DNA from 2 places in the Microbulbifer sp. genome. Region 1 is predicted to be linked to the other one. Evidence: riboswitches for the same ligand, from Rfam matches in the RefSeq annotation. Region 1 holds a riboswitch; the other holds the start of a gene.

The links. Region 1 has a riboswitch for molybdenum cofactor ahead of moaA (GTP 3',8-cyclase MoaA). Riboswitches for the same ligand answer to the same signal wherever they lie in the genome.
Region 2: it holds a riboswitch for molybdenum cofactor, as region 1 does, so the genes downstream of both, moaA (GTP 3',8-cyclase MoaA) here and moaA (GTP 3',8-cyclase MoaA) in region 1, are expected to answer to the same signal.

Annotation. Positions count from the first base shown of each region.
Region 1 is NZ_JBOFOC010000037.1:42,695-61,124, reverse strand. It holds gene ACRC0P_RS04160 (protein kinase domain-containing protein) at 1-405, opposite strand, end outside; gene ACRC0P_RS04155 (NarK family nitrate/nitrite MFS transporter) at 415-1,890, opposite strand; gene ACRC0P_RS04150 (MFS transporter) at 2,213-3,499, shown strand; gene ACRC0P_RS04145 (alginate export family protein) at 3,645-4,850, shown strand; molybdenum cofactor riboswitch at 4,910-5,049, shown strand; gene moaA (GTP 3',8-cyclase MoaA) at 5,050-6,027, shown strand; gene moaB (molybdenum cofactor biosynthesis protein B) at 6,169-6,708, shown strand; gene ACRC0P_RS04130 (siderophore-interacting protein) at 6,903-7,697, shown strand; gene ACRC0P_RS04125 (DUF1540 domain-containing protein) at 7,915-8,196, opposite strand; gene ACRC0P_RS04120 (PAS-domain containing protein) at 8,340-12,002, shown strand; gene ACRC0P_RS04115 (LuxR C-terminal-related transcriptional regulator) at 12,028-12,735, opposite strand; gene acs (acetate--CoA ligase) at 13,067-15,025, opposite strand; gene ACRC0P_RS04105 (DcaP family trimeric outer membrane transporter) at 15,234-16,547, shown strand; gene ACRC0P_RS04100 (DUF4212 domain-containing protein) at 16,681-16,998, shown strand; gene ACRC0P_RS04095 (sodium:solute symporter family protein) at 17,008-18,430, shown strand, end outside.
Region 2 is NZ_JBOFOC010000088.1:1,152-14,160, reverse strand. It holds gene ACRC0P_RS09585 (protein kinase domain-containing protein) at 1-1,070, opposite strand, end outside; gene ACRC0P_RS09580 (NarK family nitrate/nitrite MFS transporter) at 1,060-2,523, opposite strand; gene ACRC0P_RS09575 (CmpA/NrtA family ABC transporter substrate-binding protein) at 2,702-3,763, opposite strand; gene ACRC0P_RS09570 (ANTAR domain-containing response regulator) at 3,833-4,417, opposite strand; molybdenum cofactor riboswitch at 4,802-4,943, shown strand; gene moaA (GTP 3',8-cyclase MoaA) at 4,932-5,900, shown strand; gene mobA (molybdenum cofactor guanylyltransferase) at 5,893-6,495, shown strand; gene moaB (molybdenum cofactor biosynthesis protein B) at 6,506-7,024, shown strand; gene moaC (cyclic pyranopterin monophosphate synthase MoaC) at 7,024-7,515, shown strand; gene moaD (molybdopterin converting factor subunit 1) at 7,515-7,766, shown strand; gene moaE (molybdopterin synthase catalytic subunit MoaE) at 7,770-8,222, shown strand; gene ACRC0P_RS09535 (Re/Si-specific NAD(P)(+) transhydrogenase subunit alpha) at 8,862-10,406, shown strand; gene pntB (Re/Si-specific NAD(P)(+) transhydrogenase subunit beta) at 10,425-11,816, shown strand; gene ACRC0P_RS09525 (S41 family peptidase) at 12,090-13,009, shown strand, end outside.

The DNA.
Region 1 (18,430 bases):
GTGGGCAGTGCGGGACTTGAAAACCAGAGCGGAAAAAGTGCAAAGAAAACCTTTTTCCTCCCGTGAGTATTCGTGGCTGCTGCGGTAGAGTTTGCTGTTGATGGAAGCGAGCGCCCGTTGCCCCGCACGCGCGGCGGACCAGGTGTCCGGCGCGCTGTAGTAGTCGCCGACAAACTGGCTGGTGGCCGTACGGCTGGCCAGGGCGCCGGCCTCGGCGGAACTGACCCCGTCCGCCACCGCGGCCACCGCGCCCAGGTACTCCCGCAGGTGCGGGTCCGCCGGCCAGTGGAAAACCGCCGAATCCTCGTTCTGCGGCTTGCACCCGGCGCGGCTGCAAATCCCTGCGGCCAGTTGCAGCCGCCCGCGCTGTTCGCTCTCTGTGACAGTGTCCACCGGCGCGGCCATGGAGTCGGATCACTCCACGCTGATCAGCTGCACCGTGCCGTCGGGCAGCACTTCCGCGATCTTGCCCCTGGGCTCCTCGAGAAACGCACAGGCAAAGACGATCAGCGCGGCAGAGGCGGCGATGATCAGGAAAAAGGTGCTGTAGTCGACGTAGGACAAGGCGGTGAGATAAGTGACTGCGCCCACATTGCCGTAGGCCCCGGCCATGCCCGCGATCTGTCCGGTCATACGGCGTTTGATCAGTGGCACTATCGCAAATACCGCACCTTCCCCCGCTTGCACGAAGAAGGAACAGGCCATGGTCGCCATTACCGCCAGCGATACCCACCAGCCGCTGTCGATCTGGCTCAGTACCAGATAGCCGACGGCCAGCCCGGAAATCAGGAACATCAGGCTGCGGCGGCGCCCCAGCTTATCGCTGAAGTGGCCGCCAGTGGGGCGGGAGACCAGGTTCATAAAGGCAAACCCGGAGGCCAGCAGACCCGCCTGGACGGCGCTGATACCGGAGAAGGTCTCAAGGAAAAACAAAGGCAGCATGGACACCACCGCGAGCTCGGAGCCGAAGGTGACGAAGTAGGCCAGGTCGAGAATGGCCACCTGCTTGAATTGGTATTTCTCCAGCTCCGGCACGCCCTGCTGCAGGTGCTCCTTGTTTACCAGCCAGATCTGCCGGGTCTGGAAGACGAAGAGTACCGCCAGCAAAATCCACAGAATATAAGTGGTGCTGTCGGACAGCAGGCCGACCCCGGCGGGAGACAGTTTGTATGCCAGGAGGGCCAGGGCCAGGTACATGGGGACGTTCATCGCCAGGTAGAAATATAGGTCTCTTTTGCTACTGACTTCCAGTCCACCACTCTTCCTGGGCTTGAAGTAGGTGGAACCCTTGGGGGTGTCGCGCGCGATGCGATAATAGAGAAGGCCGTACAAGCCGGCGACGACACCGGTCAGTCCCAGCGCATAGCGCCAGCCGTCCTCACCGCCGAACATCAGCGCCACCGTGGGCAGGGTCATGGCGCCCGCAGCGGAACCGAAATTGCCCCAGCCGCCGTAAATGCCCTCGGCGAGCCCCACCTGCCGGGCCGGGAACCACTCACCCACCATGCGGATACCGATCACAAAGCCTGCGCCCACAAATCCGAGCAGGAAGCGGAACAGGGCCAGGGCCCGGTAACTGTCGGCGGTGGCGAAACCCAGGCAGATAACGGATGACGTTACCAGCAGCCCGCTATACACCAGGCGCGGCCCGAACCTATCCACCAGCATGCCGATAACGATGCGTGCCGGGATGGTCAGTGCCACGTTGAGGATCAGCAGCGCCTTTACCTGTTGGCTGCTGAGATCGAAAGCCTCCTTGATAAAGACCATCAGCGGAGCATGGCTGAACCACACGAAGAACGTGAGGAAAAATGCAAACCAGGTGATATGCAGTGTCTTTATCTTTGGATCGTGCCAATTAAAAAAATTGAGCCCGCTGGATGTGGTCATGATAACTCCTTTGGCTTGTCTGCCCTTTAGCCGCCAATTGTTGACGCACAGTTTAAAAGTGGGCCCGCTCCAGAACAGCGGACAGGAGTGGTAGTTTTGCCGGAAAAAAGCCTGCAAAGTGCGGCCGCCTACCTCCGCCCGGTAGTCGCGGCGAACAGCGGGGCGACGGTGATCCCGGTGATTCCACCGGCCGCCTACCTCGTTGGTGGTAGCTGGTCCGCGCTGTTTATAGCGCCGGTGTTTTTGTGGGTAGTTGGGACGGAGCGGCACGGATCAGGGGCGGGGATTGCGTAGAATTCCAGATGTAAACCGGGGATTTATCATGCAATACACCGAACAGCTCGCCGGTCGGGCTCTTGTGTCCGCCACCGCCATGTTTGCGGCCAACTTTTCCGTCTGGACCCTGTACGCGGTGCTGGGGGTATCCATTCGCGACCAGTTGAATCTATCCGCGACCGAATTCGGTGTGCTGCTGGCGGCTCCCATGCTGAGCGGTGCCCTGTTGCGGTTTCCCGTTGGGCTGCTGGCAGAGCGGTTTTCCGCAAAGAAAATAATCCTGGCGCAGGCGTTGTTGCTGTTGCCTATTCTGCTGCTGCTTCCGCGCGTTCACAGTTACTCCGGTCATTTGCTGGCGGGTTTGTGGTTGGGAATTTCCGGTACCGCCTTTGTCTCGGGAATCCGCTATATCAGCCCCTGGTTCGATCGGCGCCGGCAGGGCACTGCCATGGGAATATTCGGTGCCGGCAATGCCGGCGCCGCCGTCACGCTGGCACTGGCGCCGGCCATTGAAAACTGGCTGGGGAGGGAGATGGTGGGGCCGGTGTACGGCGCCGCCATGTTTGTCGCAATCCTGCTGTTCGCGTACTGGGCGCCGGAGGAGATACCTTACATGCGCAGCCGGCGCCGGCCTGATCTGGAATTTCACCTGCGTCCCTTATCCGAAATCAGGGTGTGGCGCTTCGGGCTCTACTACTATTTCGTCTTCGGCAGTTTTCTCGCGCTGCTGCTCTGGCTTCCCCAGTACTACCTGGATGCCTACGGGGTTTCCACGCAGACGGCGATGGCTCTTACGCTGCTGTTTGTGGCGCTGTCCAGTACGGTGCGCGCACTGGGAGGCTGGTTTGCCGACCGCTATGGTGCCCGCGCCGTCAACTGGAGTGTTTTCTGGACCTGCCTGGTGTGCCTCTTCTTTCTCAGTTATCCGCCCACCAGCATGACCATTCACGGCATCGAACGGGATGTGCAGATCGAACTCGAAGTGGGCATCGAACTCTTCACGCTATTGATTCTGGTGATCGGTATCGCCCAGGGATTCGGGCGCGCCTCTGTGTACAAGATCGTCTACGACAATTATCCCCGCTATATGGGCAGCGTCGGCGGTACTGTGGCCACGATCGGCGCCCTGGGAGGCTTCAGTCTCCCGGTCATGTTTGGTATCGCCCAGGATATTGTGGGTATTCACAGCGCCGCCTTTATGCTGCTCTACGGCGTGCTCGCGGTGTGTATGCTGGCGATGTATCTGGCCCTGCAACGGGAGCGCGCCTTGCAGCGTCTCGAATTTGCCAGGCAGCACAATTTTCTGCACCGGGAGGACACCCCTTTCGGGTAATCCCTACCAGCCATTTGGTATTAGCTCTGCGCACCGGCAGGTGGCAGTTCCACCGCGATGGGAAGGATGGGGCAGGTTTTCACTGTTTTACCTGACGCTGTAACTTGTCGTGCAGAATTTCCAAACAGTTGCAGAGGACCAGAAAATGATTACGCAGAAATTCCCCAGCCTTGTTTGTAGCGCATTGCTGTGCGCGAGCGGTGTGGCCTCTTCGCACGCCAGCGCCGAAGACACCGCGCAGACGTTTTCCAGTGCCGTGCAAAACGGCGATCTGGCGATCAATCTGCGCTATCGCGCGGAAAACGTCGATCGGGACAAGCTGTCCAACGACGCCACCGCATCCACCCTGAGAACGCGCCTGAGTTGGCAGAGCGGAAATTACCGCGGATTCAGCGCAATGATCGAAATGGACGATGTAACCGCAATAGGGCAGGACAATTACAACTCAACCACCAACGGACAGACCGATTATCCCGTAGTCGCCGATCCGCTGGGGACAGAGGTGAACCAGGCCTATCTGCAGTACGGCAACGGGACTTTCAAGGCTACGGCGGGGCGGCAGCGTATAGTGCTGGACGACCAGCGTTTCGTCGGCGGTGTCGCCTGGCGTCAGAACGAGCAGACCTTCGACGGCTACCGGTTTCGCTACGGGCGCGACGGCGCGCTGCGGCTGGACTACAGCTATATCTACAACGTCAACCGGATTTTCGGCGAGGATAGCGAACAGGGAAACCTGGAGGGGGATATACAGATTTTCCGCACCGGTTATCCCCTGACGGAAAATCACAAACTGGTCTTCCTGGCCGTGGATCTCCAGCTGGAGCACGCCGTCGATGCCTCCAGCCGTACCCTCGCGCTGCGTTATAGCGGTGCCTTCGGGCCGGTCAACGCGCAGCTGGGCTACGCCCGTCAGACGGAGGCCGGGGACAGCGGCCTCGACTACAGCGCACCCTATTACCTCGCTGAACTGGATACGGATTTCGGACCGGTCAATGTTCGCCTCGGCTATGAAGAACTGGGAGCGGACAACGGAGTGGGTTTCTCCACGCCGCTGGCCACCCTGCACAAATTCCAGGGCTTTGCCGACCAGTTCCTGTCCACTCCCGCGGACGGCATCGAGGACCTGTACCTGAGCGCCGCCGGCGGGCTGGCCGGCGGAACCCTGAGTGCCACCTATCACCGGTTTTCCGCAGTGGAGACCTCCGCCGACTGGGGCAGCGAGTGGGACCTCGGCTACAGCCGCAAGTTGACCGAACAGTTATCGGCGACGGTCAAGTACGCCAGCTACAGAGCCGATGCTTACAGTGTCGATACCGATAAGCTGTGGCTAATGCTCACGGCATCCTTCTGACAGACAAAGGGAGTACCACCTTTGCCCCCGCGCAACACAATCGCCCGCTGATACACTGCAAAGAGTTTAAACACCGAGCCCCCAATGCCTAAGCGCCCAGCGTATGGCGCGGGGGCCGTGGCTGATATTGCAGCCACCAGGGCCGCCCGGGAAACCGGCCGGCCTCCCGCAACTGGAAAGGCGTTTAATAAAGGCGTTTATGTTAACCGATGAATTTGGGCGCAGGTTTTTTTACCTGCGTCTGTCCGTGACCGATGTTTGTAATTTCCGCTGCAATTACTGCCTGCCGGATGGCTATCAGTGCACGGGAGCGCAAGGGCGGGAAAAACCCCTGAGTGTTGCCGAAGTCCGCACAGTGGTGCGCGCCTTCGCCTCCCTGGGTTCGGAAAAAGTCCGTATCACCGGCGGTGAACCCTCCCTGCGCAGGGATCTGCCGGATCTTATTGCCGCAACCAGCGGCGCCGCCGGTATTCGCCGGGTGGCCATCACCTCCAATGGCTACAGGCTTGCCAACGAAATCGACCGCTGGCGCGACGCGGGTTTGGACCAGCTCAACGTCAGTGTCGACAGCCTGGACCCGCACCAGTTCGAGCGCATCACCGGACACCACAAGCTGGAAAAAGCGCTGCGCGGAATCGAGCGGGCCCTGGAGCTGGGCGTCGAGACCAAGGTCAACACGGTGCTGCTGCGGGAACACAACCTGGGCGAATATCACGAATTTCTCCAGTGGGTCCGGGCAACGCCGGTGACCCTGCGCTTTATCGAATTGATGCGCACCGGCGATAACCGCAGTTTTTTTGCCAGCAATCACGTCTCCGGCGGCGATATCGAAACACTGTTGCTGCGGGACGGCTGGGAACGGCTGACCCGCCACCGCAGTGCCGGCCCGGCGCGGGAATACCGGCACCCGGACTACGCCGGCCGCATCGGACTGATCACCCCCTACAGCAAAGATTTTTGTGCGGACTGCAACCGCCTGCGCATGTCCGCACAGGGCGCGCTGCACCTGTGCCTGTTTGCGGAGCAGGGCATCGACCTGCGCGACGCCATCGCCGGCGGCGACCACCGGGCCCTGGCGGAAATGATCCGGGCGGCGGTGAGCGACAAGACCGCCGGCCATCAATTGGCGGGCGGCCGGACCGGGGCGACCCGCAACCTGGCGATGCTGGGAGGCTGAACCCTGGACGAAGGCCCGGCGCCAAGCTGCGGCGTAGTGCTGGCCGGCGGCCGCTCCAGCCGCCGGAGGCGGCGCGCAGCTTTGGCAATATCGATACACCGGCGCTCACACATTCAGTTTTTTGATTCAGGCGAAACACTTATGGCACACGTTTCCGAGGAATTTATTCCGCTCAATATCGCGGTATTGACGGTATCCGACACCCGCAACGAAGAGACCGACACCTCCGGCCAGTACCTGGCGGAGGCTCTGCAGGCGACGGGACACAAACTGGCGGACAGGAAGATAGTGCCGGACGATATCTACCTGATGCGCGCCGAGGTTTCCCGGTGGATAGCACAGGAAGATATTCACGCAGTGCTGGTAACCGGTGGCACCGGCTTTACCGCGCGGGACTCGACACCAGAGGCGTTGCAGCCGCTGTTCGACAAGACCGTGGACGGCTTCGGCGAGTTGTTCCGGAAAATCTCTTTTGCCGATATCGGCAGTGCCACGGTGCAGTCCCGCGCCCTGGCGGGGCTGGCGAATCGCACCCTGATCTGCTGTATGCCGGGCTCCACCGGTGCCTGCCGCACCGCCTGGGAAAAGATACTGCTGGAGCAGCTGGACGCGCGCCACCGGCCCTGCAATTTCATACCCCACATTTGCCCCGCGCAGCCGGTGTGCGCCACCAGGGGGTAAGCCGATGGGTAAAATCGACTCACCTCAATTCCCGCGGCGCGGGCCTGATCGATGATAAAGGCATCAAGAAAAAGGCCTTTGCGGTGTTGAGGGGATATTGTGAAGAGATTGAGTCCGACTCGGGCAAACTGGATTAGTTGCGGAGCAAGTTTGTCGGTACACTGGCGCGAAATCGAGCTGTACAGGAGCTGTTTATGACCACTCCGCAACCGCGCCTTCTGACGGTTGTCCGCAAGCGCCAACTGACTCCCAATATGATTCGCATAACCCTGGGCGGGGAGGACCTGCGGGGCTTTCCCGAAGACCAGGAGAGCGGCTATGTGAAGCTGGTGTTCCCGCCGCAAGGGGAGAGCGAGCTGGCGCCGATGGGGGTGAAAGCGGTGGACCGAAAGGGCAAGAGAAACCGGCTGCGCTCCTACACCATCCGCGCTTTCGACCCGCAAGCCCTGCAACTGGACCTGGATTTCGTCGCCCACGGTGACAACGGCCCCGCCTCCGCCTGGGCGATGGACTGTGCGGAGGGCGATCGGATCACCGTGCTCGGCCCGGGCCCGAAGAAGCTGGTGGATATGGAAGCCGAATGGTTTTTCCTCGCCGCCGATATGACCGCGCTGCCGGCGCTCAGTGTCAACCTGGAACGGATGCCGCGGGACGCCCGGGGGTATGCGGTGATGGAGATCCTGGAGGAGGGGGACCGGCAGGAGATAGACGCGCCGCCGGGAGTGGAGTTTCACTGGGTGATCAACCCGCACCCGGACAGGCCCAACACCGTGCTGGCGGATGCGGTAAGGGCGCTGCCGTGGCAGCCGGGCCGGGTCAATGTATGGGCCGCCTGTGAGTTCGACACCATGCGCAACCTGCGCGCCTATTTCAAAAAGGAGCGCGATGTCGGCCGCGGGGATGTCTACGCGAGCAGCTACTGGAAAATGGGCGAGCCCGACGAGGGCAACAAAGCCGCAAAGCGGGAGGACCCGGAGGCGGATTTGTAGAGAGCTTCGGAGTTCAGGTGAAGCGTCTTGCTACCCGGCGTTGCAGAGCCCCTGCTGTGGGAGCCTGCCTGCAGGCGAATAATGGTGTTGCCGTGTGGTACCGCCTTTTCGCCGAGCACATCCCTGTGCTCGGTCCTGTGGGCAGCTTCGCTGCGCCAAATCGCTCCAGGCGATTTGGTCGCCTGCAAGCGGGCTCCCACATATGCAGTCCCATCGCTCAGTGGGTATAGGTCAGGCAGTTGATCGATGGACCCACCTTGATGCCATCCGCGGAGCACTCCAGGTCGTCGTTGTGCACGCAGTCGGTCATCTTGCAGGCGCCCACACCGGCGGTACGGGCACTCTTGGTATGGTGGGAGTTGCCGAAAAAGGTGTCGCAGTCGGGCTCGTCGCCCTCCCCGACGGTGATCGCCCTGGCGTGGCAGGCTGCGCCGGCGTTGTAGGCGCACTGGGTCACGGCGCACTGGGTCACTTCCGGCATATCGGTTGCAATGATCATGACGGCCTCTCCGGGCTGCTGGGGACTTACGTTGGAGCCTAGCCCACGCATCGACCAATCGCCAATAGCCTCTCCCACTCCCCATCGGTTATAAAGTGCTCTGACGCGACAAATAGACAAAAAAGATCGCGTGGAGTGAGCGAATGATCAGCAAGCCCTTCCTGTTGGTTTTTGCCCTGCTGTATGTGGCGGTGCTGTTCTGGGTGGCCTGGCGCGCCGAGCGGCGCAAGGGCTGGCTGCTGCGCTACCGCCCCTTGGTCTATGCCCTGACCCTGGCGGTCTACTGCAGTTCCTGGACCTTCTTTGGCGCCGTGGGCCAGGCGGTCAACAGCACCTGGAGCTACCTGCCCATCTACCTCGGCCCCATGCTGCTGTTCCTGTTCGGCGGCGGCTTCCTGCGCAAGCTGATGCTGGTGAGCGAGCGGCAGAAGGTCACTTCCGTTGCCGACTTTATCGGCTCCCGCTACGGCAAGAGCCAGGGACTGTCCGCGCTGGTGACCCTGCTGGCGATCGTCGGCAGCCTGCCCTATATCGCCCTGCAGCTGCGCGCTGTGACCATGGCCTGGGACACGGTCGGCGATGGGCCGGCCTCCGGCAGTTTTATCGATCTCGACACCGCCCTGGCCACCGCACTGCTGATGGGACTCTTCGCCATTCTGTTCGGCACCCGTCACATGGAGGGGCGCGAGCGCAACCGCGGGGTGGTGGCGGCCATTGCCCTGGAGTCGGTGGTCAAGCTGTTCGCCTTTGGCGCGGTGGCCGTGCTGGCCACCGGGCTGTTGCTCGACGGCGGCGATGTGATTTCCGCCGGGCAACTGGATCCCCTGGTGCCGGACGCCAATTTCCTCACCCAGACCCTGCTGGCCACGGTGGCGATCATCTGCCTGCCGCGGCAGTTCCATATGGCGGTGGTGGAGTTCCAGGACCAGCGCGACCTGCGCACCGCGCGCTGGCTGCTGCCCCTGTACCTGGGGCTCTTCTCCCTGCTGATCCTGCCCATCGCCCTGGTGGGGGAGCCGCTGCTGGCCCTCGGGTTGCCGGAACCGGACAGCCTGGTGCTGACCCTGCCCATGGTCGGGGGCAACAGCGCGCTGACCCTGCTCGCTTACATCGGCGGTTTCTCCGCCGCCACCGGCATGGTGATCGTGGCCGCGGTGACCCTGGCGGTGATGATCTCCAACGAACTGGTGGCGCCCCTGTGGCTGTTCCTGAGTCGCTACACTCCCCTGTCCGCCGCATCCCTGGGCAACCACCTGCGCCTGATCCGCCGGGCCAGCATCCTGTTGCTGCTGCTGATGAGCTGGGGCATGCACAAGGCGATCACCGGAGTGGCGCCGCTGGCGTCCATCGGCCTGCTGTCCTTCGCCGCCGCCGCGCAACTGGCGCCGGCGCTGATCGGCGCCCTCTACTGGCGCCGCGCCCACCGCCTGGGGGTACTGGCCGGACTGGTGGCCGGCTACGGGCTCTGGTTCTACTGCCTGGTGCTGCCGGCGGTGTATCCGCAGCACCTGCTGCTCTCCCAGGGCCTGTTCGGATTCCAGTGGCTGAGGCCGGAGCAGCTGTTCGGCCTCTCGGGGTTGGACCCGCTGAGCCACGGCGTCTTCTGGAGCCTGCTGGTCAACCTGCTGTTGTTCGCCGCGGTATCTCTGGTGCGCCGCCCGCAGGCACGCGACCGCCGCCAGGCGGACGCTTTCGTGGAACTGACCGAACAGGACCGCAGCGCCGACCTGGAGTTGACGGCCATCCAGGTGGGCCAGCTGCGCAGCCTGATGCAGCCCTTCGTGGGGCCGGAGCGCCTGGAGGAGATCTGGGGCGGCTTCGAGCGGCGCAGTCAGCAGCGTCTGTTGGCGGACGATGCGGCGCCGCGCTTTGTGGTACAGGAGTCGGAGGGCATTCTGGCGGGTATCGTCGGCTCCGCCACCGCGCACCAGGTGATGGACCTGCTGCGCAGCAACCGGCCCTTCGGGCTGGAGGATATCGCGCGGCTGGTGGACGGTACCTCACAGAAGCTGCGTTTTAGCCAGGAACTGCTGCAGACCACGGTGGAGACCGTCGGCCAGGGGATCAGCGTGGTGGATGCGGATCTGTGCCTGGTGGCCTGGAACCGGCACTATGTGGAGCTGTTCGACTACCCGGAGCGGCTGCTGTACATCGGCTGCCCGGTGGCCAATCTGTACCGCTACAACGCCGAGCGCGGCCTCTACGGCGCGGGTGTGGACGTCGAGGCGGAGATCGAGCGTCGCCTGGAGCTGCTGCGCCACGGCAGTGCCCATCGCTTCGAGCGCCGCCTGCTCAACGGCACCATCGTGGAGGTGCGCGGCACGCCCATGCCCGGCGGCGGCTTCGTGACCACTTTTACCGATATCAGCGACTACCGCGCTGCGGTGGACGCCCTGGAGGAAAACAAGCGCACTCTCGAAGAGCGGGTGCAGCAGCGCACCGCGGAGCTGCTGCGCAGCAACGAGGCGCTGCAGGCGGAGAACCGCCGTCGCGCCGAAGTGGAGGCGAAGATGCGCGAGCTGCACGCGGCCAAGACCCGCTTCCTCGCCCACACCAGCCACGACCTGCTGCAGCCGATCAACGCCGCGCGCCTGTTTATCGCCTCCGCCCAGCAGAAGGCGGAGAGCTATGCCTGGGCGAAGACCCTGGAGGATATGGCCCATGTGGACAGCGCGCTCAACTCGGCGGAGCAGCTGATCAGCGCGCTGCGGGAGATCAGCCGCCTGGACGCCGGCAACCTCACCCCGAGGCGCGAACACTTTCCGCTGGGGGAGCTGCTCGATGCCCTCACCCTGGAGTTCCGGGCCATCGCCGCCAGCCGCGGCCTGCAGTTGCGCTACGTGCCCACCGCTGCCTGGGTGTACACCGATCGCCACCTGTTGCGCCGCATCCTGCAGAATTTCCTCAGCAACGCGCTGCACTACACCACTCGCGGTCGGGTGCTGCTGGGGGTGCGGCGGCGCGGGGAGGCACTGGAAATCCAGGTGTGGGATACCGGTCCGGGCATAGCGCCGGAAGCCCAGACGCAGATCTTCGAGGAATTTGTGCGGCTATCTCCCGCCAGGGGCTATTTCGCCGAGGGCTATTCCCCTGCCGCCGAGGGCTATTCCTCCGCCGCTGAGGGCTATTCCCCTGTCGCTGAGGGCTCTTCTCCTGCCGCTGAGGGCTCTTCTCCTGCCGCTGAGGGCTCTTCTCCTGCCGCTGAGGGCTCTTCCTCCGCCGGCAGGCCGGCCGACAAGGGGCTGGGCCTGGGCCTGGCGATCGCCAAACGCAGCGCCGACCTGCTGCAGCATCCCATCGGCGTGCAGTCCGCGCCGGGCCGCGGTTCCCTGTTTGGTATCCGCGTGCCCCTGGGCCGGGCCGAGGCGGCGCCGCGGCCGCGGCCGCAGCCGCTGGCGGCGGGCGGTGACCTGTCGGGAATCGGCGTGCTGTGCATCGACAACGAGGAATCGATCCTGCGGGGGATGCAGAGTTTGCTGGCGGGCTGGGGCTGCCGGGTGGTGGCGGCCCGATCCCTGAGAGAGGCCCTGGCGGTCTGGCCCGGCGGCGAGCCGCCGCAGCTGGTGATCGTGGATTACCACCTGGATCGGGGGGAGACCGGCATCGGTGCCCTGGAGGGATTGAGCCGGCACTGGCGACAGCCGCTGCCGGGCATACTGATCAGCGCGGACATCTCCGAACAGGTGCGCGAGGCAGCGGTGGAGCGGGGTTGCTACTACCTGTCCAAGCCGGTGAAACCGGCGGCGCTGCGCAACCTGGTGCGGCGGCTGGCGAGGCGGCAGGTGGTATCGAGCGAGCCCCTGTAGGAGCGGCATTGCGAGTTCCCAACTGTTAGACCAGGGCCGGCGAGGGCTTCGGTGGCGGCGGGGTGAACTGCCCCGGCGGCTCCACGTCCAGGCTGCCCAGGGCCAGTACCGCCTGGGTGCGCGAGCTGACGTTCAGTTTGCGGAACAGCGCGGTGAGGTGCGCTTTCACCGTGGCCTCGGTGACGTTCATCTCGTAGGCGATCTGCTTGTTGAGCAGCCCTTCCGCGAGCATGTTGGCCACGCGGAACTGCTGCGGGGTCAGCGAGGCCACCACGTCCGCCACCGCCAGCTCCGGGGAACCCTCCCCGCGGTGACCGGCCACCGCCTCCGGCAGCCAGATATCCCCCGCCAGAACCTGCCGCAGCGCCCGGGCGATGGTCTCCACTGGCGCTGACTTGGGCAGGAAACCACAGGCGCCGTAATCGATCGCTCGACACATCACTTCCGGCTTCTCGTTGGCGGACACCACCATCACCGGCAGTTCCGGACACTGGCCGCTGAGAAAAATCAGCCCGCTAAAGCCCCGCGCACCCGGCATATGCAGGTCCAGCAACAACAGATCGGCGTCGCCGTGCCCGGCCACGCAGTGCTGCAGGCTCTGCATATCCTCCGCCTCGTACAGTTCGGCACCGGGGAAAGTCTGGGTGATGGACTGGCGCAGGGCGCTGCGGAACAGCGGGTGATCGTCGGCGACAATGAACTTAGGTACCGCATCCTCGGCATTCAAGTGCATGGCCATCGCTCCCTCATTATCAATAGCCCCTTGGCAGGGGCGGCGCGCACGAATTTTATACTTTTTGCAGTGTACGCGGGTGTCTTGAGACTTTGTTATTGTTTATTGCTATTGGAATACGGCTGAGCGGCTTTTCCCTGCCGGTACGTTCTCTATTCTCCCTGTAGGAGCGGCCCATGGCCGCGATCGACCTTAGCTACGAAGTGAGATCGATCGCGGGCATGGCGGATGGCCGCCCCGCCGCTCCTGCAGGGGGTAGTATTTCCCGACCCCGAGTCCCGAGTCCCGAGTCCCGAGTCCCGAGTCCCGAGCTGGGGCTCGGCGCTCCCGGCTAGGCCGTCTGCGCCAGCGCGACGCGGCCGTCGATCAGTTGCTGCACCACCGAGGGGTCCGCCAGGGTGGAGATATCCCCCAACTGGTCGCACTCGTCCGCGGCGATCTTGCGCAGGATGCGCCGCATGATCTTGCCGGAGCGGGTCTTGGGCAGGCCCGGGGCCCACTGGATCACATCCGGGGTGGCGATGGGACCTATTTCGCTGCGCAGCCAGTCGCGCAGGGCCCGGCACATTTCCTCGCTGGGTTCCCGGTCGCTGTTCAGGGTCACGTAGATGTAAATACCCTGGCCCTTGATCTCGTGGGGGAAGCCCACCACCGCGGCTTCGGCCACGGCCTCGTGGGCCACCAGCGCGCTCTCCAGTTCCGCGGTGCCCATGCGGTGGCCGGACACGTTGAGCACGTCGTCCACGCGCCCGGTGATCCAGTAGTAGCCATCGGCGTCGCGGCGGGCGCCGTCGCCAGTGAAGTACATGCCCTCGAAGGTGCTGAAATAGGTGTCGATAAAGCGCTGGTGGTCGCCGAACACGGTGCGCATCTGGCCGGGCCAGCTGTCCAGCAGCACCAAATTGCCCTCGGCGGCGCCCTCCAGGAGTTTGCCCTCGTTGTCCACCAGCGCCGGCCGCACGCCGAAAAAGGGGCGGGTGGCGGAGCCGGGTTTGAGCGCGGTGGCGCCGGGTAGGGGGGTGAGCATGGCGCCGCCGGTCTCCGTCTGCCACCAGGTGTCCACGATCGGGCAGCGGCCGCGGCCGAAGTTGCGGTGGTACCAGTTCCAGGCCTCGGGGTTGATGGGCTCGCCCACGGTGCCCAGCAGGCGCAAACTCTCCAGGCTGGCGCCGGCGGTGGGCTTGTCGCCCTCGGCCATCAGCGCGCGGATGGCGGTAGGGGCGATATACAGGGTCTGGATTTTGTGCTCGTCGATAATCTGCGCCACCCGGGTCACGTCCGGGTAGTTGGGCACACCCTCGTACATCACCGTGGTGGCGCCGTTGGCCAGCGGTCCGTAGATGATGTAGGAGTGGCCGGTGACCCAGCCGATGTCCGCGGCGCACCAGTAGCGCTCGCCACGGCGGTAGTCGAAGACGTATTCGTGGGTCAGGGAGGTGTAGGTGAGGTAGCCGCCGCTGGTGTGCAGCACGCCCTTGGGTTTGCCGGTGGAGCCGGAGGTGTAGAGGATAAACAGCGGGTCCTCCGCGTTCATTTCCTCCGCTGCGCAGTCGTCGCTCTGCTGTGCCACCAGTTCGCCGTAGTCGCAGTCGCGGGCGGAATCCCAGGGGACTTGGTCGTCGGTGTAATTGACCACCACCACCTTGTCCACAGAGGTCTCCCGGCACAGGGCCACGGCCCTGTCCACATTTTCCTTCAGCACCACCGATCTGCCGCCGCGCTTTCCGGCGTTGGCGGTGATTGCGATGCGCGATTTGCCGTCGTCCATGCGTCCGGCCAGCGCCTCCGGGGAAAAGCCTGCGAAGACCACGGAATGCACGGCGCCGATACGGGCACAGGCGAGCATGGCCACCGCCGCCTCGGGAATCATCGGCATATAGATGGTCACCACATCGCCCTTGCGCACGCCCAGGGATTTGAGGCCGTTGGCGAAACGGCACACGTCCGCGTGCAGCTGCCGGTAGCTGATCTCGCGGAAGATCCCGGGCTCGTCGCCGACCCATAAAATGGCGGTATTGTCGCCGTGCTCGTCCAGATGGCGGTCCAGGCAGTTGGCGGATACGTTCAGGGTGCCGTCGGCGTACCAGCGGATATGCAGATCGTCCTTGGCGAAGGACGTGTCCTTCACCTGGGTGTAGGGTCTGATCCAGTCCAGCCGCCGACCCTGTTCGCGCCAGAATCCCTCGCTGTCGTCGATGGAGCGACTATACATCTCGAAATAGTCGGCTTCGTTCAGCAGTGATTGTTCGGCGTAGGCCGTGGGGACTGGGTGGACGGTTTCTCGGGACACGGCGGGGCCTCTTCGGTCTTATAACTTACCGGCATTCTGCATTTCCGCATCCGTAGTGCGTATTAGACATAAGTCGAATCAGGCTCCGCTCCCGCTATTAGACATTAGTCGAAAGCACCCCCGATTTAGACCAATGGTTAATAGCCGCGCCCGCGAATAAGAGATTACATCTGTACCCGAGATAAAAAAATCTTGGGAGGATGAGGGAATGTCCAGTAGAGAGAACAAAGAGAACAATACTGTCCGCCTGTCCACGGGCGCCCTGGCGTTATCGGCGATGATCCCGCTGGCGGCGGGGGCGCAGGCTACCAACGAGGAACTGCAACTGCGCGTCGAGGAGCTGCAGGCGCAGGTTTCACAACTGGCCGAAGAGGCAAAGCGCCGGGAGGTGGTGGCAAACCCGGAGCCGGAGCAGCCGCAGGAGGGCACGCAGATCGAGATCGGCGGTTTTATGAAACTCGATAGCCAGTTCAGCGACTACTCCGATGGCAGCTCCGCCACCGCCGGTATCGGCGAGGATTTCCTGGTGCCCTCCACCATTCCGGTGGGCGGCGAGGACGGGGATACCAAGTACCACTCCCACGCCAAGTCCTCGCGGCTGTTTATCAAGAGTCATACGGCCCTGGCCGGCGGCCACGTGAACACCCACCTGGAGATCGACGCCATGGCCAGCGGCCAGGGCGACGAGCGCATCAGCAACTCCTATTCCCAGCGACTGCGCCACGCCTATGTGGACTGGCATATCGATGAGAACCGCAGCCTGCTGGCCGGTCAGACCTGGTCCACCTTTTTCAATGTGGGCGCGCTGCCGGAGGGCATGGATTTTGTCGGCCCGGTGGGCACCATTTTTGAACGCCAGCCACAGCTGCGCTACACCCATAAAGTCGGCGGCGGCAGTTTTCAGATCTCCGCGGAGAATCCGGCCTCCACCCTGTACAACGGCACGGAAAACCCCTACGACGACAACAGCGTGCCGGACATCGTCCTGCGCTACAACAACAGCATCGGCGATTTCAGCTATTCGGTGGCCTCCATGAGCCGGGAGCTGGCCTACGAGGATGGCGCCACCGATGAGTCGGTGCGCGGTTATGCGGTCAGCGTATCCGGAAAATACCAGTTCGGGCGCGACGATATCCGTTTTATGCTCAGCTCCGGCAATGCCCTGGGGCGCTATATGGGCCTGAACGGTTTTCGGGCCGGCATTATTGAAGCGGATGGCGATATCGAACTGATCGACCAGGCCGGTGGCTTTGTGGCACTGCGCCATTTCTGGAGCGAGCAGTGGCGCAGCAACCTGGTGCTTTCGGCCTCCACCGCGGACAATCCGGATACCGTGTCCGACGTCACCGCTTCCGACTACCGGAGCATGCACCTGAATCTGCTCTATTCACCGGTTCCCAAAATCACCCTGGGAGGCGAATATATCCTGGCGAGCAAGGAGGTGGAGAATGCGAGTGGTATACTGGCGGACGACAAAGGCGAGCTGAGGCGCCTGCAGTTTTCTGTCAAGTATGTTTTCTGACATTCGCCATTCCGGCGTATGCCGGAATCCATGCTCCGGAGAGCTTGACCCCGGCCTTCGCCGGGGTCACGACCTGAGAAGATTCCGATAAATCGATATCCGATAACTTGATAACAACAGCGGAGATAAAAAGATGAGTTTCGAAAGCGAACAACACGCCAAAGACTACTGGAGGGAGAATCTGCGCCTGATGCTCACCCTGTTGTGCATCTGGTTTGCGGTGTCCTTCGGCTTCGGAATATTGCTGGTGGATGTGCTTAATGCCATCAAGCTGGGAGGGTTCAAGCTGGGCTTCTGGTTCGCCCAGCAGGGTTCCATTTATGTGTTTCTGGTATTGATCGCCGTCTACGTGGCCAAGATGAATAAACTGGATCGCAAGTACAACGTGCACGAAGACCACGAAGACGAAGACGAATTCGAGGAAGCACTCGAAGAAGAGTTCGGTCAATAGGAGCCCATCATGGATATTCAAACCCTTACCTTTTTGATTGTCGGCGCCACCTTTGCGATCTATATCGGTATCGCCATCTGGTCCCGCGCCGGCTCCACCCACGATTTCTACGTGGCCGGCGGCGGCGTACACCCGGTGGCCAACGGCATGGCCACCGCAGCCGACTGGATGTCCGCGGCCTCGTTTATCTCCATGGCCGGACTGATCTCCTTTATGGGCTACGACGGCGCCGTCTACCTGATGGGCTGGACCGGCGGCTATGTGCTATTGGCACTGTGTCTGGCACCCTACCTGCGCAAATTCGGCAAGTTCACCGTGCCCGCGTTTATCGGCGACCGCTACTATTCGAATACGGCGCGTACTGTGGCGGTAATCTGCGCGGTATTTGTGTGTTTCACTTATGTGGCCGGACAGATGCGCGGCGTGGGGGTGGTCTTCTCCCGCTTCCTGGAAGTGGATATTACCACCGGGGTGATTATCGGCATGGGGGTGGTATTCTTCTACGCGGTGCTCGGCGGCATGAAGGGCATTACCTATACTCAGGTGGCCCAGTACTGCGTGCTGATCTGCGCCTACCTGGTGCCGGCGATTTTCATCTCCATCATGATGACCGGCCACGTGATTCCGCAGATCGGCTTCGGCTCTGAACTGGCCGATGGCTCAGGCACCTACCTGCTGGATAAGCTCGACGGCCTGTCGACGGAGCTGGGTTTTACCGAGTACACCTCGGGCACCAAGAGCACCATCGACGTCTTCTTTATCACTGCCGCGCTGATGGTGGGTACCGCCGGTCTGCCCCATGTGATCGTGCGCTTCTTTACCGTGCCCAAGGTGCGCGACGCGCGCAAATCCGCCGGCTGGGCGCTGCTGTTTATCGCTCTGCTGTACACCACTGCGCCGGCCATCGCCACCTTCGCGCGGGTGAATATGATCGACACCATCAACGGGCCGGAAGGCGAGGGCACTCCCCACGCCGAGGCACCCGGCTGGATCGGCAACTGGGAGAACACCGGCCTGATCAGTTGGGAGGACAAGAACGAAGACGGCCGCATGTTCTACGCCGGTGACGAGCGCAACGAAATGACCATCGACCGCGACATCATGGTACTGGCCAACCCGGAAATCGCCGACCTGCCGGCCTGGGTGATCGCGCTGGTGGCCGCCGGTGGTATTGCCGCGGCGCTGTCCACCTCGGCGGGCCTGCTATTGGTAATCTCCACGTCGATTTCCCACGACCTGTTGAAACGGAATTTGATGCCGAATATTACCGACAAGCAGGAACTGAGCTACGCGCGCATCTCCGCGGCGGTGGCCATCTGTGTAGCGGGATACCTGGGAATCAATCCACCGGGCTTTGTGGCGCAGGTGGTCGCCTTCGCCTTTGGCCTCGCGGCGTCGTCCTTCTTCCCGGCGATTATCATGGGCATCTTCT
Region 2 (13,009 bases), on a different contig from region 1:
TAGAGAAACTGCCGCCCGGACTTGGGTGGATGGATTTTGATGATGCCGGGGTGGTCCAGGCGGCGGCCAGTCCACTCCTCGGCGATAAAGCTCTCGATATAGGCCGGGTCGTCGGCAAAGTTGACCGATGGGGTTTTTATCGCGCAGAGAGTGCCGGTTTCCGTGTCCCGCGCCAGGTACAGCTGGCTGCGGGGGCTCGCCTGCAGCTCCTGCAGGATCAGGTAGCCGTCCAGTTTGTTGCCCGGGCTCAGGTCCGGGGGAAAGGGAAGCTGGCGGTTGTGGGCCAGCAGGTCGTCTCCCTCCGGCTGGGCCACCCGCTCAACCCGGCACACGGCCGCGCTCAGGTTGTCGCCGGAACCCGCGGCCAGAGCGGCGTCCACCAGGACCCGGGCCGGATCGTCATCCCCGCGCTGCAGGATTTCCGCCATCGTCGCCGGGGGCAGGTATTCGTGCACACCGTCGCTGGTCAGCAGGTAGATATCCCCGGGGTGCAGGGGCTCGCGGCGGTAGTCCACTTCCACATGGGCGTCCATTCCCAGGGCGCGGCTCAAAAAGGTCCGGCCGGGGCCGAGGGCGCGGCTGTGGTCGCGGGTGAGACATTCCAGTCTGCCGTCGCGCAGCCGGTGGATGCGGGAGTCGCCGATATGGATCAGGTGGGCACTGGCGCCCTTGAAGATGACCGCGGAGAAAGTGGTGAGCCAGCCCTGGGTTATCTCCCCGCCGCCCCCCTGGCGGTGGAGCCAGCCATTCAGGGATTGCAGCACCCGCGCCGCGGCCTGTTTTATGGTCCAGGTCTCGGGGGTGCTGTAGTAGTCGGATAGGAAGCCGCTGACCGCCGCCCGCGCCGCCGCGCCACCGGCTTCCGCAGAGGCGACGCCGTCGGCCACCGCGGCCAGGGCGCCGCGGTAGCGCAGTTCGACACCGCCGGGCACGCAGGTCGCGCAGGCATCGTCGTTGTTCTCGCGACGGCCGGCGAGGGAGGCGCTGAAAAATTCCAGCGACCCTTTTTCCCTCTCCCCCGGCCCCTCTCCCGCAAGCGGGAGAGGGGAGTGTTCGGTATCAAGCGACATCGATCAGCGACACGCTGCCGTCCGGCAGTACTTCGGCCATGTGCCCCTCGGGTTCTTCCATCAGAAGGGTGACGGCGAAGCCCAGTACCGCGGTGGCGGCGATCACCAGGAAGAAGACCTGGTAGGAAACCAGGCTCAGCACGGTGAGGTAGAAAACCGCACCGACATTGCCGTAGGCGCCGGTCATACCGGCGATCTGGCCGGTGAGGCGGCGCTTGATCAGCGGCACCACCGCAAACACCGCGCCTTCGCCCGCTTGCACAAAGAAGGAGCAGGCCATCGCCGCGCATACCGCCAGGTACAGGGGCCACTGCGCATTGATCTGGCTCATAGTGAAATAGCCCAGCGCCAGGCCGACAACCAGGATCAGCAGGGTGGACTTGCGTCCATAGCGGTCGCTGAACAGCCCCCCGGCGGGGCGCGACACCAGGTTCATGAAGGCGTAACCGGAGGCCAGCAGGCCGGCCTTAACCGGGTCCAGCTCGAAGGTTTCGGAAAAGAACAGGGGCAGCATGGAGACCACCGCCAGCTCGGAGCCAAAAGTGGCGAAATAGAGCAGGTTGAGCACCGCCACCTGTTTGAATTTGTAGCGGTGGATGGGTGCCGGCGGGTTGGTGAATACCTCGCGGTTGATGCTCCAGGTCTTTCTGGCGTCGAGCAGATAGAGAAGTCCCAGGCCACAGTAAATCACAGTGGCCCAGAAGCTGGAGATCATGTTGACGCCCGAGGAGAGCTTCCAGGTGAGCAGCGCCAGCGCCGCGTACATGGGCAGTTTCATTACCAGCAGCAGTACGAAATCCCCCGTGCTGGTCACTTCCATGGCACCGATTTTCTTCGGCTTGAAATAAGTGGAGCCCTTGGGGGTGTCTGTAACCGTGGCGTAATAGATAAAGCTGTACACCAGCGCGATCACACCGGTGAGGCCGATGGCGTAGCGCCAGCCGTCGTCGCCGCCGAAAATCAGCGCGACGGTGGGCAGGGTCATGGCCGCGGCGGCGGAGCCGAAATTGCCCCAGCCGCCGTAGATGCCCTCGGCGGTGCCCAACTGGCGCGCCGGGAACCACTCGGACACCATGCGGATACCCACCACAAAGCCCGCGCCGATAAAGCCGAGCAGGAAGCGGCCCACGGCGGCCTGCGCGAAGCTGTCCGCCAGCGCGAAGATGAAACAGGGCACGCTGCCCACCGCCAGCAGCAGCGAATAGGTGAGGCGCGGGCCGTATTTGTCGGTGAGCATGCCGATGACGATGCGCGCCGGGATGGTCAGCGCCACATTGAGGATCAGCAGGGTTTTCACCTGGTCCGGGGTGAGCGACAGGCTGTCGGCAATGGCCATCAGCAGCGGCGCGTGGCTGAACCAGGCGAAGAATGAGATAAAGAAGGCCACCCACGTGAGGTGGAGGATTTTGGTTTTCCCGCGGAAGGAAAACAGGTTCAGGGTATCGCTGGACATGGTGGTTTCCTTTTATTCGATTTTTCCGCGGGCATAAAAAAAGCCCACGGGTTCGGCCCTGGGGCCGCTGCCGGTGGACTTCGTTGTCCGTTCATTGATTTTTTGCCATTGGGGCGAGTACAGGGTTCGCCCCTACAAGCAAATCGTCATGTGGGTTTGGTATTCAAATTACGTGCCATCACTTTTGGCGCTGCAGGAACTCCTCAGTCTGCCGGTACAGCTCCGGGCGGAATGCCCCCGCGGCCTGCGGATTTACCTGGGAGAATTCCCGGCAGAGTTCCAGCAGCTGGGCTGCCTTTTCCTCTGTGGGGCGGCCGTAGTCCCCATCGGCGAACAGGTGCCAGCCGCTATTGGCCGCGGCGTCGGAATCGCTGCGGCGGTACAGCTGGTCCGCCAGTGAGGGAGCGACCAACTCTTCCGGCAGCCCAAGGTATTCCTCCCGCGCCAGCAGCGCGGTGGCGTCCCGGCGCCGGGCGGGCTCGGCCAGCCAGCGGCAGGCCTGCAGCAGTGCGGCGCGCAGGGCCATGTGGGCAACCGGGTGGGCGCTGTGCCAGCTTTCGGTGACCGCCAGTACCTTCTCCGGCATGGCGGGCAGCAGAGTGTTGCATGGGGTGGCGATTACGCCGATGCCCCTTCGCGCGGCCATGGTGTTCCAGGGTTCACCCACGCAATAGCCGTCGATTTCCCCCCGCTCCAGGTTGTCCACCATCTGTTCCGGCGGCAGCACCAGCAACTGCAGGTCCCGATCCGGGTCGATCTCCGCGGTGCGCAGCCAGCGGCGCAGCTGCAGTGCGTGACTGGAAAAAGGGTACACGGTGGCAAAGCGCAGCGGTGCTTCGCCACTTGGGCGCGCGCGCAGGTATTCCTTCAGCGCCCGGCCGACCTGCCCGCCATCGCAGTCACCCGACGGCAGTGGCAGCTCGCGATAGAGGGACTCCGCCAGGGTGATGGCGTTGCCGTTGCAGCTCAGGATCAGGCCGCTCAGCAGTTGTTCTCCGCACTGGGGGAGGGTCTGTGCCAGGGTCAGCGGCATGGGGGCGAGCATAGCGGCGGCGTCGGCGGCGCCGCCGATCAGCTTGTCGCGCAGGGTGGCCCAGGAGGTCTCCCGTTGCAGTTGTACTTTGAGCCCGAAGCGGCTGAAAAAGCCCATTTCCCGGGCGACGATCAGCGGCGCGCTGTCGGTGAGGCGCAGGTAGAGCAGCTTGAGGTGATTCTTTTCGGGGCTCAGGGGAGTAGGCATGGGTGGCTCGATTTTTGGGGCTGAAGGCTCATTTTTTGGGCTGAGGGCTCATTTTTTGGGGGTGAAGGCTCAATTTCCGGGCTGAAGATGTTGAATGATTCGCTCCGCCACCACGCGCATGGTGGCGTTACTGCTCATGGCCAGGTTGCGCAGGGTCTTGTGCGCGGCCTCTTCGCTGAGGTTCTTCTTGGCCATCAGCAGGCCCTTGGCCCGCTCGATGGCCTTGCGTTCGTCCAGTTGCTGGCGGGTGCGCTCCAGGGACAGGCGCAGCTGTTGGTAGCTGCGGAACTGGGCCATGGCGATCTCGATCGCCGGCGCCACCCGCTCTGCGCTGATGCCCTCGGACATATAGGCGCTCACTCCGGCCTCCACCGCACGGGCGATAAAGCCCGCACCGCCGCGGGGGGAGAACATGGCTACCGGGGTGGGGTTCTGGCGGTTGATGATCGCCAGGCTTTCGAGGATGTCGCGGTCGGGGGACTCGATATCGATCAGCACGATATCCGGCCGATGCCTCTCCACATGGAGGAGCAGGCCCTCGGCGCTGTTGAGCTGGGCCAGCAGGCGATAGCCGGCCGAGCGCAACTGGGCACAGACCATTTCCGCCCGCTCGGGGTGGTCGTCGACCAGCATTATGCCGAGAGATTTATTCATCGCTATCAGTGTCTTATTGTCAGTGACCGGTCGTTGCGGTCCAGTGCCAGCAGTTCGGAGTCAAAAAAGCCCGGTGGCGCCGGGATTCTCTGCCGCGGGGAAAAAGCAATCAAAAGCTGTGCCAAACGGAGTTTCCTGGTAAACAGCCGGTGGTGGCTGTGTTACCTTTAGCGGGGTCTGAGGTTTTTGCACGCTCGTGGTGCAGGAGGTGATATGGTGGCCTGTTTTTGGTGCGAGCCTGATGTCTCTGCCTTGTTTTGGGCCTTGTGAGGGTGCGACAGTCGATGGCATGATGATTGCGGTGCATTTTGGTGTGATCTTGAAACCGAACTTGAGCGTTCTCCCGGAGGCTGCCAGCTCAGGACATCCAAACCGATAGAAACAAATATTCACAAACACCGAGCCCTCAAACCTAAGTTCTCCGAATAGGGTTTGTTGGCCGTGAACCGGTCTGCCCGGTTCACCAGGGTCGGCGGAGAAATCCGTCGGCCTCCCGAACTTGGAAAGGCGTTTGATGCTAGAAGATAACCTCGGACGCAGGTTCTATTACCTGCGCCTGTCCGTGACCGATGTGTGCAACTTCCGCTGCAACTACTGCCTGCCGGAAGGCTACACCGCGGCGGACGACAGCCCTCACCTCACCGTCGCCGAGGCGGCGACGGTGATCCGCGCCTTTGCCAGCCTGGGCACGCAGAAAGTGCGCCTGACCGGCGGAGAGCCCTCCCTGCGCGCCGACCTCCCGGAAATCATTGCCGCCGCCAAAGGCACCCCCGGCATCCGCCGCGTGGCGGTGACCAGCAATGGCTACAAGCTGCCCAGGGTGATCGATTGCTGGCGGCGGGCGGGTCTGGACCAGCTCAATATCAGCATCGATAGCCTGCAGCCGGACGAATTCGCGCGGATTACCGGCCACGACTGCCTCCCGAAGGTGCTCGAAGGAATCGACCGCGCCCTCGAACTGGGCGTGACCACCAAGGTCAACGCGGTGCTGCTCAGCGACGGTGCGGGGCGGCGCCTGCGGGACTTCCTGTGCTGGCTCCGGGACACACCGGTCACCCTCCGCTTTATCGAACTGATGCGCACCGGGGACAACCGGGAATTCTTTGCCAGCAATCACCTGCGCGGCGAGACCATCGAACAACAGCTGGTGCGCGACGGCTGGCAACTGCTGCCCCGCGAGCGCGACGCCGGCCCGGCGCGGGAATACAGCCACCCCGACTACCGCGGGCGCATCGGCCTGATTACCCCCTACAGCGAGGATTTCTGCAGCAGCTGCAACCGCCTGCGGATTTCCGCCCAGGGCCGCCTGCACCTGTGCCTGTTTGCGGAACAGGGCATGGACTTGCTCGAAGAGATCCGCCGCGGCGACACCGAGGTGCTCGCGGAGAGAATTCGTGCGCTGGTGACACAAAAGGCACCCAGTCACTATCTGCAGCAGGAGCGGGTGGGAGCCACGCGCAACCTGGCGATGCTCGGTGGCTAGTGGATTGAAAGTCTGCCCGGTGGTGCTGGCCGGCGGCCAGTCGCGCCGGATGGGGCGCGACAAGGCGCTGCTGCAATTGCCCGACGGGCAGACCCTGTTGCAGCGGGCGCAATCGCTGCTGCGCAATCTGCGGGCTCCCGGAGACGTGGAGTTCCTGCCACCGCTGGTCAGCGGAGACCGTCCCGGCGGCATTGCCGATAGCGCCGTTGCCCGCGGACCCTTGGGCGGCCTTCGTTCGGTGGCCGAACACCTCCGCCGGGAACAAATAGCCTGCGATGCTCTGCTGGCGATTCCGGTGGATATGCCGCTGCTGGGGGCGGAGCAGCTGGAAAAACTTTGCGCCGAAGGGATTGGAAGCGGAGAGGGGGCACTCTGTTTTGGCCGCTGTTATCTGCCGCTGTGGCTGCGCCTGGATGAATCCAGCCGCGATTACCTTCAGGGGGCCATAACGCCGGGAAACGATGCCTCGATAAAGGCGCTGATCAGGGAATTGGGAGGGCGGCAGCTGGAAATGCCGCCGGGAAACTGGCACATCAACCTGAATCGCCCGGATGAGTTTTCAGAAATCTACGGAGCGGTTATTTTTGAAAATTGAGAGAATTTCAATGCAGCAGACAGAGAAAGGCACAGCGCTAACCATTGCCGTACTCACGGTATCCGATACCCGCACTGAAGAGACGGACACCTCCGGCCAATACCTGACTGAAGTTGTCGGGTCTGCCGGCCACCAGCTGTGGGAAAAGAAAATTGTTCCCGACGATATTTACCAACTGCGCGCCCGGGTTTCCCAGTGGATCGCCGAGCCAGAGGTACAGGTAATCCTGACCACCGGCGGTACCGGCTTCAGCGGCCGCGATTCCACTCCCGAGGCACTGGCACCGCTGTTCGACAAACAGGTGGAGGGCTTTGGCGAACTCTTCCGCGCGATTTCCTTTGAGGAAATCGGCTCCTCCACCATCCAATCCCGCGCCCTGGCGGGAATCGCCAACAACACCCTGATCTGCTGTATGCCCGGCTCCACCGGCGCCTGCCGCACCGCCTGGGAAAACATCCTCCGCGAACAGTTGGATTCGCGGCACCGCCCGTGCAATTTCGTTGCGCACCTGAAGGGGAGGGCACAGTAATGAGTTTGACGCACCTCAACCGGCGCGGCGAGGCCAGTATGGTGGATGTCACCGACAAGTCGGTGACCGAGCGCAGTGCACGCGCCGAATCCTGCGTGCAGATGAGTGCGGATGCCTTTGAACAAATGCTCGCGGGGCAGAATAAAAAGGGCGACGTGCTGGCCACCGCGCGTATAGCCGGCATCCAGGCGGCGAAAAAAACTGCCGACCTGATCCCCCTCTGCCATCCACTGGCGCTCACCAAGGTGCAGTTGGATTTTGTTTTGGAGCGCGAGACCCTCAGCGTCAGAATTCTCAGTTTCTGCCGCCTGGCCGGGCGCACCGGGGTGGAAATGGAAGCGCTGACCGCGGCTTCGGTGGCGGCGTTGACTATCTATGATATGTGCAAGGCGGTGGACCCGGCCATGGTGATCGGTCCCACCCGCCTGCTGGAAAAAAGCGGCGGCAAGCTGGGTCACTGGCGACGGGCACCGGACCTGGAGGAGGAGTAATGGTGATCAGGGTATTGTTTTTCGCCGGGCTGCGGGAAAAGCTCGATTGCGCCGCGCTGGAGGTGGACAGTGAGGGCCTCGAAACCCTGGCGGATCTGCGTGAGAAACTGGGCGAGCGCGGCGATCCATGGCGGCGGGCGCTGGCGGACGCCAGCCTGCAGATGGCGCTCAACCAGCATCTCGCTACGGCGGCCAGCCCGGTGGCGGCCGGCGACGAAGTGGCCTTTTTTCCGCCAGTCACCGGGGGTTGAAAAATGGCTGTCTCGGTGGCTGTACAGCTGGAGGCTTTCGATGTGGGCGCGGAGTATGCCCGGTTGCGCGCGGGGAATACCCGCGACGGCGCCGCGACGATGTTTGTGGGTTCGGTGCGCGATTTTAACCTGGGTACCGGCGTCAGCCGCCTGGAGCTGGAGCACTATCCCGGTATGACCGAGCGGGTGCTGGGGGATATTGCCGAACAGGCGCGCCGGCGCTGGCAGCTCGGCCGGGTGCGCATCGTGCACCGGATCGGCCCCTTGGACCCGGGTGAGGATATCGTCTTTGTGGGGGCCAGCGCGGAACACCGCCAGGCGGCACTGGATGCCTGTGCTTTTATCATGGACTGGCTGAAGAGCCGCGCCCCTTTCTGGAAAAAAGAAAGAGGTGCGGGCGGCGAACGCTGGGTGGAGGCGCGGGAGAGTGACCGGGAGGCGCTTGAAAAGTGGTAAAAAATCCTGTTCCCCGGAATTTTTTGCTGCCTGTTTCTGCTCTCCGTTCTGCTGTTATTACTGGGCCGTTATTGACGAGTTGCAACTGCTTGCGGAGCGCTTCGGGCAGGTGACTGAAAGGAGGGTGACCGTCGCGGAAAACCACCGGCGCCTCTCCGCAGCGCAAACCCCCTTTCCGCAGCGGATATCAGACTCTCCGTCGGCCGGCCCTCCCCGAACAGCCTGCTCAACTGACTGCCGGCGACTCTGGTAGACAGTCGCCCCTGGACGAGGGCCGCGTGCGTCTGTACCTGGACTATGATGATCGGAAACTGTGGACGGAAATCTCCAAATATTCCTGGAAAGGTTACAGTTGAAACCTGGACAATCACTTTTTGCACAGTTCAAGGCGGGGAGTTTGCAGGGGCTGTAGAGGAAGTCAGGTTGTTCTTTGAGCACCGATCTCGATGCGAAATCCCACAGCTTGTACTACATGTTATAAGTCTTACTAATTGCCTGTTATTAATGAATTTGCTTTTCATCTTCTTCGAGGACGTTTACACTCTCGCCGATCTGGTCTGACCAATTATTTTTGAAGTAGTAACAACAGGGAATAGTTTAATTTGTAACTAAATAACAGTTATTGGAGGGAGCACTGCGGTGATTATAGCGATACCAAAAGAGTCCGCGGCGGGTGAAGCGAGAGTGGCCGCCACGCCGGAATCTGTGGGGCGCCTGCGCAACCTGGGTTTTTCCGTGGCGGTGGAAAAGGGGGCCGGTGCTCCGGCCAGCTTTACCGACGCGGCCTACCGTGAGGCCGGGGCGGAAATCCGTGACGATATTAAAAGCTGCCTGGACGGGGCGGGCCTGGTACTCAAGGTACAGGCACCCACCGACAGCGAGCTGGAACTGATCCCCTCGGGGACGACCCTGGTGGCCTTTCTCAAGCCGGCGCAAAGTCCCGAACTGCTGGAAAAACTGGCTGAAAAAAATATCAACGCACTGGCTGTGGAATCCGTTCCGCGCATATCCCGCGCGCAGAAAATGGATGCCCTCAGTTCCATGGCGAATATTGCCGGTTACCGCGCGGTGATCGAAGCTGCGCACAATTTCGGGCGCTTCTTTACCGGGCAGATTACCGCTGCGGGCAAGGTGCCGCCGGCCAAGGTGCTGGTGATTGGCGCCGGCGTGGCCGGGCTCTCCGCCATCGGCACAGCCAAAAGCATGGGCGCCATAGTGCGCGCTTTCGATACCCGCGCCGAGGTGCGCGAGCAGGTAGAGTCCATGGGAGCGGAATTCCTCACTGTTGAAATCGAGGAGGAGGGCTCCGGCACCGGCGGCTACGCCAAGGAAATGTCCGAGGAATTTATCGCCGCGGAAATGGCCCTGTTCCGCGAGCAGGCCAAAGAGGTGGACATCGTTATTACCACCGCGCTGATTCCCGGCAAGCCCGCGCCCAAGTTGTGGCTGGCGGACATGGTCGACAGCATGGCCGAGGGCTCGGTGATCGTGGACCTGGCGGCGGAGAACGGCGGCAACTGTGATTACACGGTAAGCGGCGAAAAGGTGGAAAAAAGTGGTGTGACCATTATCGGCTACACCAACCTGCCCAGCCGTGCGGCCACCCAGTCCTCCAGCCTCTATGCGACCAACCTGGTTCACCTGCTGAGCGAGCTCACCCCGGAAAAAAATGGCGAGATCACTATCGATTTCGACGACGAGGTGATCCGCGGTGCGACTGTGGTGAAGGAGGGCGAGGTTACCTGGCCGCCGCCCCCGCCCAAGGTTTCCGCGACGCCGCAGAAAAAAACAGAGCCGGTGGCTCAGGTGGAAGCGGAGAAAAAACCTGAAAAGAAAAAATCGCCCCTGTCGTTGCTGGTTTTCTGGCTGGTGGCGGGCGGCCTGCTGCTGGCTCTCGGACGGGTGGCACCGGCGGAGTTCGTATCCCATTTCACCGTATTCGTTCTCGCGGTGTTCGTGGGCTGGCAGGTGATCTGGAATGTAACTCACGCGCTGCACACGCCGCTGATGAGTGTCACAAACGCCATTTCCGGCATTATTGTGGTGGGCGCACTGTTGCAGGTGGGGGGCACTGGCTCAGGCCTGGTGACCCTGCTCGCATTCATCGCGGTACTGGTGGCAAGCATCAACATCTTCGGCGGTTTCTTCGTGACCTACCGCATGCTGAAAATGTTTCGTCGCTAAGGAAAAAGGAGAAAGACAATGAACGGTATGATTTCCATGGCTTATCTTTTTTCCGCGGTGATGTTTATTTTGAGCCTCGGAGGATTGTCCAGCCACGAGACCGCGCGCCGCGGCAATATCTACGGCATGGTGGGTATGGCGGTGGCGATTATCGCCACTATTGCCGCTATCGTTTCCGGCGCCTACTGGATGGTTGCGCTGGCGATGGTGGTGGGGGCGGTGATCGGCCTGTCGCTGGCGCGACGGGTGGCGATGACGCAGATGCCGCAGATGGTGGCACTGCTGCACAGCTTTGTGGGCCTGGCGGCGGTGCTGATCGGCTGGGGCGGTTTTCTCGATCCCCGGGTACAGCTCACCGGTGCCGAACATATTGTGCACAATACCGAAATCTACCTGGGGGTATTTATCGGTGCGATCACCCTCACCGGTTCTCTGGTGGCCTTCGGCAAACTGCAGGGGCTGGTTTCCAGCAGACCGCTGACCCTGCCCGCGCGGCACTGGCTCAACCTGTTGGCGCTGGTGGCGACCGTGGTACTGGGCGCGCTGTTTGTGCCGGCGGACCTCTCCCCGGGCACGGTGATCAACCTGCTGATCATGACCGCCATCGCCCTGTTGCTGGGTATTCACCTGATCGCCGCCATCGGCGGTGCCGATATGCCGGTGGTGATCTCCATGCTCAACAGCTACTCCGGCTGGGCCGCCGCGGCCACCGGCTTTATGCTGGGCAATGACCTGCTGATCGTGGTGGGCGCGCTGGTGGGTTCCTCCGGTGCCATCCTCAGCTACATCATGTGCCGCGGTATGAACCGCTCCTTTGTCAGCGTGATCCTCGGCGGCTTCGGCTCCGACGGCAGCGCGGAAGTGGAGGGAGATATCGACGGCGAGGTGCGCGAAACCTCCATCGACGAACTGGCGGACGACCTGAAGGCGGCCGACAGCATCGTAATTACCCCCGGCTTCGGTATGGCCGTGGCCCACGCCCAGCAGGCGGTGAGCGATATCACCGACAAGTTGCGCAAAGCGGGCAAGACGGTGCGCTTCGGCATCCACCCGGTGGCCGGCCGCCTGCCCGGGCATATGAACGTGCTGCTCGCAGAGGCCAATGTGCCCTACGACATAGTGCTGGAAATGGACGAGATCAACGGCGATTTTCCCGATACCGACCTGGTGCTGGTGATCGGCGCCAACGACACCGTCAACCCGGACGCGGTGGAAAAGCCCGGCTCCCCCATCGCCGGTATGCCGGTGCTGGAAGTGTGGAAAGCGGACAAGGTGGTGGTGCTCAAGCGCTCCATGGCCTCCGGTTATGCCGGCGTAGCCAACCCGCTCTTCTACAAGGAGAACGCGCGGATGCTGTTTGGCGATGCCAAGGACAGTTTGCAGGCGGTGCTGGGGAAATTGACAGGTTAATTCCAACCGTCAGTTTATAACAGCCTATCTTCCGTTGAGTGTCTCGCTCCCCATCTGACCCGGGTTGCGCGTAACCCGGGTTTACCTTTACTCTTCCACTGCCTTGGCCGCTCTGTATTGCAGAGCGGTCGGTTTCGCCGGAGAGCCTTTCAACCTGTTTATCAGGGAAAAATACAAGAATAACCTTCCAGCATGTGCCGGAGCTGATCGTGGCCGGCAATGCGATTGGTAATCTTCGAGGTCTCCAAAAAATTACAACAAGGGACCTTGGATATGGACGTTTTTTTCCGCCGCTTGAGTCTATCGACTTTCTTTGCCCTGAGTGCTTTTGTCCTCGCCGCCTGTGGCGGCGGTGGTGGCAGCAGTGATAGCAATAACTTCAGTAGCAGCAGTAATAGCAGCAGTGGTTCCGGCACCTGGGAACCTGGTGTCTTCCTGCCAGCGTCGACTTTCGCAAGCCAGTGCGTGAATCCGCGTAGCGGTACCAACCCTGAGACAGGTGCTCCCTATAGTGATGTGCAGGGTACCCGCCTGGACGAGAACAACTGGCTGCGCTCCATGAGTAACGATCTCTACCTGTGGTACGACGAGATCGAAGACAAGGATCCCGCGGACTTCAACGATTCCATCGACTACTTCAAACAGCTGCAAACCTTCGCCCTGACACCGACCGGAGCGGAAAAAGATAGGTTTCACTTCACGGAGCCGACCGAGGACTGGGTCGCCCAGTCCCAGTCCGGCGTTTCGGTGGGCTACGGGTTGGAATGGGCGCTGCTTGAGCGAGATCCCCCGAATCGTAGGGCGGTGGTGGCCTACACGGAAACCGAGGACGGTTCCGGCCTGCCGGCTGTTGTGACGCGCGGCGCGGAAGTCTTGTCCGTTGATGGTGTTGTGCTTGCCAACGGGGATGACGTGGACACCTTGAATGCGGGTATGTGGCCGTCGGAGAAGGGAGAAAGGCATACTTTCGAACTACTGCCCCTGGGCGCGACCGACCCGGTAGAGATCACCCTGGTCGCCGACGCCGTTACTTCAGAACCGGTACAGCATGTCAAAGTCATTGATGGAGCCATGGAGCGCCGCATCGGCTATATGCTGTTTAACGACCATATCGCCACGGCGGAGCCGGCGCTGGTGGAGGCGGTCAATGAGCTTAGGAGTGAGGGGATCGACGAGTTGGTGCTGGATATCCG